DNA from 3 places in the Pseudaquabacterium rugosum genome. Region 1 is predicted to be linked to each of the others. Evidence: predicted binding sites of a transcription regulator. Region 1 holds the regulator's gene; each other region holds the start of a gene.
The links. Region 1 encodes HrcA, which represses chaperone genes, less so after heat shock. Its sites were predicted from a motif close to TTAGCACTCNNNNNNNNNGAGTGCTAA; they were not measured.
Positions count from the first base shown of each region.

Region 2: a site for HrcA is predicted at 2,049-2,075, ahead of rpoH (RNA polymerase sigma factor RpoH). Genes of this name have one in related genera too.
Region 3: a site for HrcA is predicted at 1,439-1,465, ahead of groES (co-chaperone GroES). Genes of this name have one in related genera too.

Region 1 covers NZ_JBBUTF010000005.1:139,291-142,560, forward strand. The annotation lists gene AACH11_RS06605 (NAD kinase) at 1-623, opposite strand, end outside; gene hrcA (heat-inducible transcriptional repressor HrcA) at 743-1,780, shown strand; tRNA gene AACH11_RS06615 (tRNA-Ile) at 1,808-1,886, shown strand; gene AACH11_RS06620 (GGDEF domain-containing protein) at 1,906-3,270, opposite strand, start outside.
Region 2 covers NZ_JBBUTF010000002.1:321,039-324,308, reverse strand. The annotation lists gene betB (betaine-aldehyde dehydrogenase) at 1-738, opposite strand, end outside; gene AACH11_RS02055 (choline ABC transporter substrate-binding protein) at 792-1,754, opposite strand; gene rpoH (RNA polymerase sigma factor RpoH) at 2,126-3,052, shown strand; gene AACH11_RS02045 (SCO family protein) at 3,217-3,270, opposite strand, start outside.
Region 3 covers NZ_JBBUTF010000005.1:38,373-41,642, forward strand. The annotation lists gene groL (chaperonin GroEL) at 1-997, opposite strand, end outside; gene groES (co-chaperone GroES) at 1,051-1,341, opposite strand; gene AACH11_RS06145 (DNA gyrase inhibitor YacG) at 1,555-1,764, opposite strand; gene zapD (cell division protein ZapD) at 1,853-2,608, opposite strand; gene coaE (dephospho-CoA kinase) at 2,663-3,270, opposite strand, start outside.

The DNA.
Region 1 (3,270 bases):
AGGATCCAGCCACCGATGCGCGGATGCAGGATCGGCCCGCCGGCCGACAGCGAATAGGCGGTCGAGCCGGTGGGCGAGGACAGCACCAGACCGTCGGCGCGGATGTTGGCGACGAACTCGTCGTCGATGTCGACGCGGATCTCGATCATGCTGGCCAGCGCCCCGCGGCTGACGACCACGTCGTTGAGCGACAGGCCCTCGAAGATGCGTTCGCCGTCGCGCCAGACCGCGCCTTCGAGCATGGCGCGCGGGTCTTCCTCGTAGTCGCCGGCCAGCAGCGGGCCGAGCGCCTCGCGCCACTGGTTCAGCGGCACATCGGTGATGAAGCCCAGGCGGCCCTGGTTGATGCCGACCAGCGGCACGTCGTGACGGGCGAGTTCGCGGGCGATGCCCAGCATGGTGCCGTCACCGCCGACGACCACGGCCAGATCGCAGCGGCGGCCGATGCCCTCGGCATCGAGCGACTCGAACTCGGTGATGCCGGTGTTCAGCGCGGTCTGACGCTCGATCGAGACCTCGAGGCCCTGGCGCACCAGCACGTGCGCGATGTCCTCCAGCAGCGGCCGGATGCCCTCGGCCTGGTACTTGCCCACCAGAGCGGCATGTTGGAAGCGGCCCGACATGCGGCGGATTACACCACAGCACCTGTGACCGTCCGTACGGTCCCGCCGTTGGGCGGGCCTGGCACCGGCGGCGTATCCTTACAATCGAAAAGCCGACCCCCCCGAGCTGCCTGCGCAAGATGGACGAGCGTGCCCGCACCCTGCTGAAGACCCTGGTCGAGCGCTACATTGCCGACGGCCAGCCCGTCGGCTCGCGCACGCTGTCCAAGGCCTCCGGCCTGGAGCTGTCGCCGGCGACCATCCGCAACGTGATGGCCGATCTGGAAGAGCTGGGTCTGATCGCCAGCCCCCACACCAGTGCCGGCCGGGTGCCGACCCCGCGGGGCTACCGCCTGTTCGTCGACACCATGCTGACGGCCCGGGCGCTGGATCTGTCCGATCTGTCCCAGTCGCCGGCCGACGTGGCCAGCGTGCGTGACCAGTTGCAGGCCGCCGACCAACCGCAGCGGGTGATCGCCCAGGCCGCGCAGGTGCTGTCCAGCCTGTCGCACTTCGTCGGCGTGGTCACCGCGCCCAAGCGCACCAGCGTCTTCCACCACATCGAGTTCCTGCGCCTGGGCGAGAAGCGGGTGCTGGTGATCCTGGTGGCGCCCGATGGCGATGTGCAGAACCGCGTCATCATCACCGCGCGCGACTACAGCCCCTCGGAGCTGGTCGAGACCAGCAACTTCCTCAATGCCCACTACTGCGGCCTCGGCCTCGACGAGGTGCGTGAGCGCCTGCGCGGCGAGATCGACACGCTGCGCGGCGAGATCGCGCAGCTGATGCAGGCCGCCGTCCAGGCCGGCACCGAGATGGCCGAGCGCAGCGAGCAGGTGGTGGTCTCCGGCGAGCGCAACCTGCTGGGCGTGCAGGACTTCGGCCATGACATGGGCTCGCTGCGCAAGATGTTCGATCTGTTCGAGCAGAAGACCGAGCTGATGCGCCTGCTGGAGAACTCCAGCCGCGCCGACGGCGTGCGCATCTACATCGGGGGTGAGAGCGGCGTCGTGCCTTACGAGGAGTTGTCGGTGGTGTCCTCGCCCTACGAGGTCGACGGCCAGCTGGTGGGCACGCTGGCCGTGATCGGTCCGACCCGCATGGCCTACGATCGCATGATCCAGCTGGTCGATGTCACCGCCCGTCTGGTGGGCAACGCACTGTCCGGACCGCGCTGAGCCGGCCTAGAATCCACGGCTCGCAGGGGGCCGCTAGCTCATGCTTGGTTAGAGCAGCAGACTCATAATCTGTTGGTGCCGTGTTCGACTCACGGGCGGCCTACCACCACCTCTGCTGTCCGCCTTCACCAGGCGGATTCGACCTGCAGCGACTGGCCGTCGTTGCGCTCCTTCGCACGGAACATGCACGCGTCGGCGCGCTGCATCAGGCCATCCATCGTGTCGCCCGGACGCGCCGAGGCCACGCCGATGCTGATGCTGGCACGCAGGGCCGGCCAGTCGTCCCAGCGCAGCGCGCTGACGCGCTCGCTGATGCGCTCGCAGACCTGGCGTGCCGTGTCCAGCGTCGAGTGCGCGAACAGCACGACGAACTCATCGCCGCCCAGGCGGGCTGCGACGTCATAGTCGCGCACGGACTGGCGCAGCACATCGGCGATGCCGCGCAGTGCCGCATCGCCCGCACCGTGCGAGTGCAGGTCGTTGATCGCCTTGAAGTCGTCGACGTCGATCAGCGCCACGCACAGCGTTTGCGGCAATACCGCCCCGCGACCGAGCAGGCGCTGCAGGCGGTGCTCGAAGCTGCGGCGGTTGGCGATGCCGGTCAGCGCGTCCTCGAAGCTCAGCCGCTCCAGTTCCCGCGAGCGTTCAGCCAGCTGCTGCAGATGGCGGCGGGTGTAGCGCACGTCGAGCTGGGCCTGCACCACGCGCTGGCGGTTCTCCAGCGATTCCGCGCGCAGCAGCTGTTCGCGACGCCGCATCTGCCGCTCGTCATCCAGCGCCAGATCGAAGCGGCCCATCGCCTTGTGGATCTGGGTGCGCAGCATGCGCGCCAGGCCTTCCATGGGCTCGAATCCGGCCTGCGCGGCCGCTTCGAGCAGCCGGGTCGCCGCGCCCTGGGCCGAGCCCATCGAGCGGCCGGACCAGTCCAGCTCGGCGCGCAGCCAGTGGCCGAGCAGCCGCGTCCAGGCGTCGGCGCGCGGGCTGCCGGCTTCAAGCATCAGGGGGCGTGCGCCCTGTCGCCGGGCCGATTCCAGCTCGCCGGACCAGATCTGGCACAGCGCCCGCGCACAGCGTCCGAGCCGTTGCAGACGACGGCCCATGCCGGGTGCGCCGGCCATGGCTGGCGGTGCGTCCGCATCCCACAGCGCGGCACAGGCGTGCAGGCGCTCGCGCAGCAGCGCCGTGTCGGGCATCTGGCCGGCGTAGTAGCGCTCGCGGAACAGCCTCAGCAGTTCGTTGAAGGCCAGGCCGGCTCCCGCCCAGAGTGCGAGCGATGGCTCCGTCAGGCGCGCCGCATCGGCCGCGGCGGCGGTGAATTCGGCTTCGGCGGCCTCGGTGCTGCCGGCCCAGGCGTAGACCATGCCGAGCTGGCAGGCGATGCGCACGGACAGGGCTGCGTCCGGCAGCCGTTCAGCCAGGCGCTGGGCGAGCAGGGCGGTCTCGACCGCTTCTTCATGGCGGCCGCAACCGCTGGCCGCGTCGGCCAGCAG
Region 2 (3,270 bases), on a different contig from region 1:
CAGCTCCATCGTCACCCGCTTGAGCGTGCCGGCGGCCGCGGCCATCACCTTCTTGCCGGTGGGCACCGAGCCGGTCAGCGAGACCTTGGCCACCTCGGGGTGCAGGGCCAGCGCCTCGCCGGTCGGCCCCTGGCCCTGCAGCACCTGGAAGACGCCCGGCGGCAGGCCGGCCTCCAGATAGACCTCGGCCAGCTCGACGGCCGTCGACGGCGTCAGCTCGCTGGGCTTGAACAGCATCGCGTTGCCGGCGGCCAGCGCCGGGGCCGACTTCCAGCAGGCGATCTGCAGCGGGTAGTTCCAGGCGCCGATGCCCACGCACAGGCCCAGCGGCTCGCGCCGGGTGTAGATCAGCGCGTTCGGATGCGGCAGCTGCTGGCCGTTGAGCTGGGCGGCCAGGCCGGCGTAGTACTCGATGCAGTCGGCGCCGCTGGCCACATCGACCACGGCCGCCTCCTGGATCGGCTTGCCGGTGTCGGCCACTTCCAGCGCGGCCAGTGCGTCGTTGCGCGCGCGCAGCAGGGCCGCGGCCCGCTGCAGCACGCGGCCGCGCTCGGCGCCCGACAGCGCGGCCCAGCGGGCCTGGCCGTCGCGGGCGGCCGCGATCGCGGTCCCGATGTCGGCCGCATCCGCCGCGGCCACGCGGCCGATCGGCGTGCCGCGCGCCGGGTCCTGCTTGACCCAGACCGCGCCGCCACCGCGCACGCGCTGGCCGCCGATGTGGCTGTCGATCCAGGGCAGACCGTCGTCCCCGCTCGCCACACCGCCCACCGCCACCCCGTTCAACGCGCCGCTCACGGCTTGGCCGCCGGCTTCAGCGCGGCCTGCACCGCCGGCAGACCCGGCTCGCCCTTGACGGTGGTGACGCCCTTGAGCCAGGGCTCCAGCGCCTCCGGGTGCTTGAGCAGCCAGGTGCGCGCCGCCTGCTCGGGCTTGACCTTGTCGAGCACGCCCAGCATCACCTCGTTCTCCATCGTGGTGCTGAACTGCAGGTTCTTCAGGAAGGTGCCGACGTTCGGGCACTTCTCGGCATAGCCGGTGGCCGTGGCCGTGTAGACCTTGGCCTCGCCGAAGTTGGGGCCGAAGACGTCGTCGCCGCCGGTCAGGTAGCGCATCTTGACCTGCACATTCATCGGATGCGGCTCCCAGCCGAGGAAGACCACCGGCCGGGTGCCCCGCGCCGCGCGCTGGACCTCGGCCAGCATGCCCGCCTCGGACGACTCCACCAGCTTGAAGTCCTTCAGGCCGTACTGGTTCTTCTTGATCATGTCGGCGATCAGCGCGTTGCCGTCATTGCCCGGCTCGATGCCCAGGATGCGGCCGCCGAGCTCCTTGTGGAAGCGCGCGATGTCCTTGAAGTCCTTCAGCCCGGCCTGCCACAGCGCCTCGGGCACGGCCAGCGTGTACTTGGCACCGGTCAGGTTGGGCACCGGCAGCACCTGGATCTGGCCGGCCTTGACGAAGGGCTCGATCATCGGCGTCATGCTCGGATTCCAGTAACCGAGGAACACGTCGAGCTGCTTGCTCTTCATGCCGGCGAAGGTGATCGGCACCGAGGCCACGGTCACGCTCGTCTGGTAGCCCAGCGCCTTCAGCACCACCGAGGCCAGGCCGGTGGTGGCGGCGATGTCGCTCCAGCCGACGTCGGCGAAACGCACCTTCTGGCAGGCGGCGGGCTCGGCGGCACGGGCGGCCGGCAGGACGGACAGACAGGCGACGGCCAGGGCGGCCGCACGGATCGGGAACGATCGGGTCATGGCAAGGTCCGGAAGAGGAGGATGGGGAGCGCCGCCGCAGCGCACCACGGGCGACGACATGGACCCACTGTTCCACGCCGCCACCACCCGACTTGCCTGCAGGCGACGCGGGAGCGCACCGGAACGACGTCATCCGGCGGTCGATCGGGGCCGTGACGGGCCGATGCCGGGTCGGACGCGGCCCTCCGGGCCCCGGCGGCCAGCCCTGCGTGCCGGTGGGCCGGCCCGCGGGGGCGCCCTCCGCCCACCACCCCCCAGGGCGTGCTTTTCCGTCGATCCGGGGTGGGCCGCGTCTTAGCACTCATCCAGACCGAGTGCTAATATCGATGGAACCGAAGCGGCCTCCTGCCACTCCGAGCCTGCATATGACGATGACCGCCTCCTCCACCGCACTGACCCTGCGCGACCCCTGGGCCCTGGTTCCGTCGCTGGGCAACCTGGACGCCTACATCTCCGCCGTCAACCGGCTGCCGATGCTGACGCCGGAAGAGGAATCCACCTACGCCCGCCGCCTGCGCGAGCACGGCGATCTGGACGCCGCCGGCCGCCTGGTGATGTCGCACCTGCGACTGGTCGTGTCGATCTCGCGCCAGTACCTGGGTTACGGCCTGCCGCAGGGCGATCTGATCCAGGAAGGCAATGTCGGCCTGATGAAGGCGGTCAAGCGCTTCGACCCTGATCAAGGCGTGCGCCTGGTCAGCTACGCGATGCACTGGATCAAGGCCGAGATCCACGAGTACATCCTGAAGAACTGGCGCATGGTCAAGCTGGCCACGACCAAGGCCCAGCGCAAGCTGTTCTTCAACCTGCGCTCGATGAAGCAGGCCTTCAAGGGCGACGCCAGTGCCGCCGACAGCCACCGCGCCAGCCTCTCGGCCGCCGAGATCGAGCGCGTGGCCGAGGAACTCAACGTCAAGCCGGCCGAGGTCGTCGAGATGGAGACCCGCATGGCCGGCGGTGATGTCGCGCTCGAACCCTCGGGCAGCGACGACGGCGAGGAGGCCTTCGCCCCGATCGCCTATCTGGCCGACGACCGTGACGAGCCCACCCGCGTGATCGAGTCGCGCCGCCGCGACCATCTGGCCGGCGACGGCCTGCTGCAGGCGCTCGAGGTGCTGGACGCACGCAGCCGCCGCATCGTCGAGGAGCGCTGGCTCAAGGTCAACGACGACGCCTCGGGTGGCATGACGCTGCACGAGCTGGCCGCGGAATACGGCGTCAGCGCCGAGCGCATCCGCCAGATCGAGGTCGCCGCGATGAAGAAGATGCGCAAGGCGATGGAGGCGGTGGCGGCCTGAGGCCGCGATCCACACGGCAGGCCTGTGCGGCCTGTCCGCCGTGCTGCACGACAAAAGGCCGCCTTCGGGCGGCCTTCGCGTTTCGGGCCCCGTCCGCCCGGCGCACGTCCAGCTCACGGCCGGCCTGTGCGCGCCGGGAAGACGGGACGCCGGCCCGGCGAGCCTCAGGCGGCGGCTTCAGCCAGCAGCAGCCGGATGTCGTCGGCCAGTGCCTGTGC
Region 3 (3,270 bases), 100 kb from region 1:
TGATGGTGGTGTTTTCCTTGGCCACTTCGACGCGCTTGGCCTGGCCCAGGTCAGCCAGCGTGACCTTCTCGAGCGTCAGGCCGACTTCTTCGGCGATGACCTTGCCGCCCGTCAGGATGGCGATGTCTTCCAGCATGGCCTTGCGACGGTCGCCGAAGCCCGGCGCCTTGACGGCGACGACCTTCAGGATGCCGCGGATGGTGTTGACCACCAGGGTGGCCAGCGCCTCGCCGTCCACGTCCTCGGCGATGATCAGCAGCGGACGGCCGGCCTTGGCGACCTGCTCCAGCGTCGGCAGCAGGTCACGGATGTTCGACACCTTCTTGTCGTACAGCAGCACGAACGGGTTGTCGAGCAGGGCGGCCTGCTTTTCCGGGTTGTTGATGAAGTACGGCGACAGGTAGCCGCGGTCGAACTGCATGCCTTCGACGATGTCGAGCTCGTTGTCCAGCGACTTGCCGTCTTCGACGGTGATGACGCCTTCCTTGCCGACCTTGTCCATGGCCTTGGCGATGATCTCGCCAACGTCCGCATCGCTGTTGGCGGAGATGGTGCCGACCTGCGCGATTTCCTTGGACGTGGTGGTGGCCTTCGAGGCGGCCTTCAGCTGCGTGACCAGGGCGGAGACCGCCTTGTCGATGCCGCGCTTCAGGTCCATCGGGTTCATGCCGGCGGCTACGTACTTCATGCCTTCGCGCACGATGGCCTGGGCCAGCACGGTGGCGGTGGTGGTGCCGTCGCCCGCGTTGTCAGAGGTCTTGGAAGCGACTTCCTTGACCATCTGCGCGCCCATGTTCTGCAGCTTGTCCTTCAGCTCGACTTCCTTGGCCACCGAGACACCGTCCTTGGTGACGGTGGGGGCGCCGAAGGAACGCTCCAGGACCACGTTGCGGCCCTTGGGGCCCAGGGTGGTCTTGACGGCGTTGGCGAGGATGTTCACGCCTTCGACCATGCGGTGACGGGCGTCAGCGCCGAAGACAACGTCTTTTGCAGCCATGTTCAGGATTCTCCGAATCGATCAGTGTGAGGGTAGACGACGCAGGTGGCGAGTTACTTCTCGACCACGGCGAAGAGGTCTTCCTCGCGCATCACCAGCAGTTCGTTGCCATCGACCTTGACGGTCTGGCCGCTGTACTTGCCGAACAGGACGCGATCGCCCACCTTGACGTTCAGGACGACGAAATCGCCCTTGTCGTTGCGCTTGCCCGGGCCGACGGCCAGGATCTCGCCCTGGTCCGGCTTCTCGGCGGCGTTGTCAGGGATGACGATGCCCGAGGCGGTCTTGGTTTCTTGCTCGAGACGCTTGACGATCACGCGATCGTGCAGGGGACGGAGGTTCATCGTGTGTCCTTGGTACAAGGTCGGTTCAGCGCGCGGAATGCCCCTCGGCACCCCGCTGGATCGATCGCCGGCAGCCCTTGCGGGCCGGGCCGAGCTGTTAGCACTCAGCACCAGCGAGTGCTAGCAGAACGAATTATAGGGACGGGCTCCGGCCTTTCAAGAGGCCGGAAAGCGGGATTTTTCCGGGGGGAGGCGACCGGCGCGGGCGCTGATTCAGACCGGCGGCAGGTCGTCGTCGTCGGTCTGCGCCGGCGGCGAGGGCACGCGGTAGTCCTCGTTGGCCCAGGCGCCGAAGTCGATCCCGCGGCAGCGCTCGCTGCAGAACGGGCGCCAGGGGTTGTCCGTGCTGTAGGCGATCAGCTGGCGGCAGGTCGGGCAGGGCGCGCGCAGCGGCGGCCGGCCGCTGGTGGAGGTGTCGGCCATGGTCGGGCAGGCAGGCAAAGGGTGGGACAGGACGGAGACGGCGCGTCCGGCGTGGGGCGCGACCGGGTTCAGGGCCGGGCGCCCGGCCTCACGCGCACAGCGTCAGTTCGAAGGCGGTGTCCACCGGCGCGGTGCGCAGGCGGCCGTCGCCATCGGCGCGCATGAGGCGCACCGACACCAGCAGGCGGTGGCCGGTGATCTCGGGCACGAGGTCGTCGTCGCCGCTGATGCGCAGGCGCATCATCTGGTAGCCGCGGCCCTGCGGCAGGCTCTGCTGGAACTGCCCGGCCGTGGCGGCCACCATGTGCGGCACGCCGGAGTCGCGCAGCAGGCCCAGCAGCACGCCGAGCGCCTCGGCCAGCGGGGCCAGGGTCGAGACCCAGGCGTGCAGGTCGATCCGCCGGCGGTCCAGGCTGCGGTGCTGCCAGGCGTGGTAGGCGGGCAGGTCGAACTCGCAGGTGCCGCCCGGGATGCCGATGCGGCTCTTCAGGCTGTTGAGCCACTCGTTGCTGGCCAGCGTGTGGCCGGCCTTGCCGGACTGCTGGTTCAGGCCGTTGAACGCGTGGTCGATGCGTTCGATGGCCCCGTCGAGGGCGCCCTGCGAGACCGCGGGGTTGTCGCGCCAGGCCACCAGCTGGGCCTTGTGGCGTTCGAGCTCCTTGAGCAGATCGCTCTTGAGGTCCGCGCGGGCGGCGACCTCGGTGATCTCGAACATGGTGAGCAGCGCGAAGTGGTGGTCCAGCGCCGATTCACGTGCCAGCAGCCGGCCCAGCCTGTCGAACAGGTGTTCCAGCCGCAGCATGGTGCGGATGCTCTCGTTGAACGGATATTCGTACAGGACCACGGGCAGCGCGTGTTCGCCGGGGACGGAAATGTCCGCGGGTCATTGCCGATTGTTTCATACCCGCGGGCGGTTCCCCCCGCACCAGCGCTGCCAAATCGTCAGAAGCTGGTCCATCAGCGCCGATTTGTCGATCCCCTGATTCAGCAGAACAGCGTCCGCCAGCGCCCGGCGCACGGCCCGCGGGGCCTGGGCATCGATGATCCGCTGGACCTGCTCCTCGTTCCAGCCGTTTCGTGCCATCACGCGGCGGCGTTGCTCGGCCTCGTCGCAGTCGATCACGAGCACGCGCTGGCAGCGGCGGCGCCAGGGGCCGTCCGGTCCGCTTTCGGCCAGCAGCGGGACGTCGAAGACGACCACCGCGCCGGGGTCACGCAGCGCCTGCAGCGCCTGGTCCAGCGCCTGGGCATGGATCAGCGGATGCAGCAGGGCTTCCAGGCGGCGCTTGTCCGCGGCATCGGCGAACACGCGTGCGCGCATCGCCGCGCGGTCGAGCGCCCCGTCGGCCGTGGCGATGGTCTCGCCGAAGGCCGCGCGCAGGGCGGGCATGGCCGCGCCGCCGGGGCCGGTCAGCGCGTGGGCGATGGCGTCGGTGTCCACCAGCGTCGCGCCGAGTCCGACCAGCAGGGCCGCCACGGTGCTCTTGCCGCTGCCGATGCCGCCGG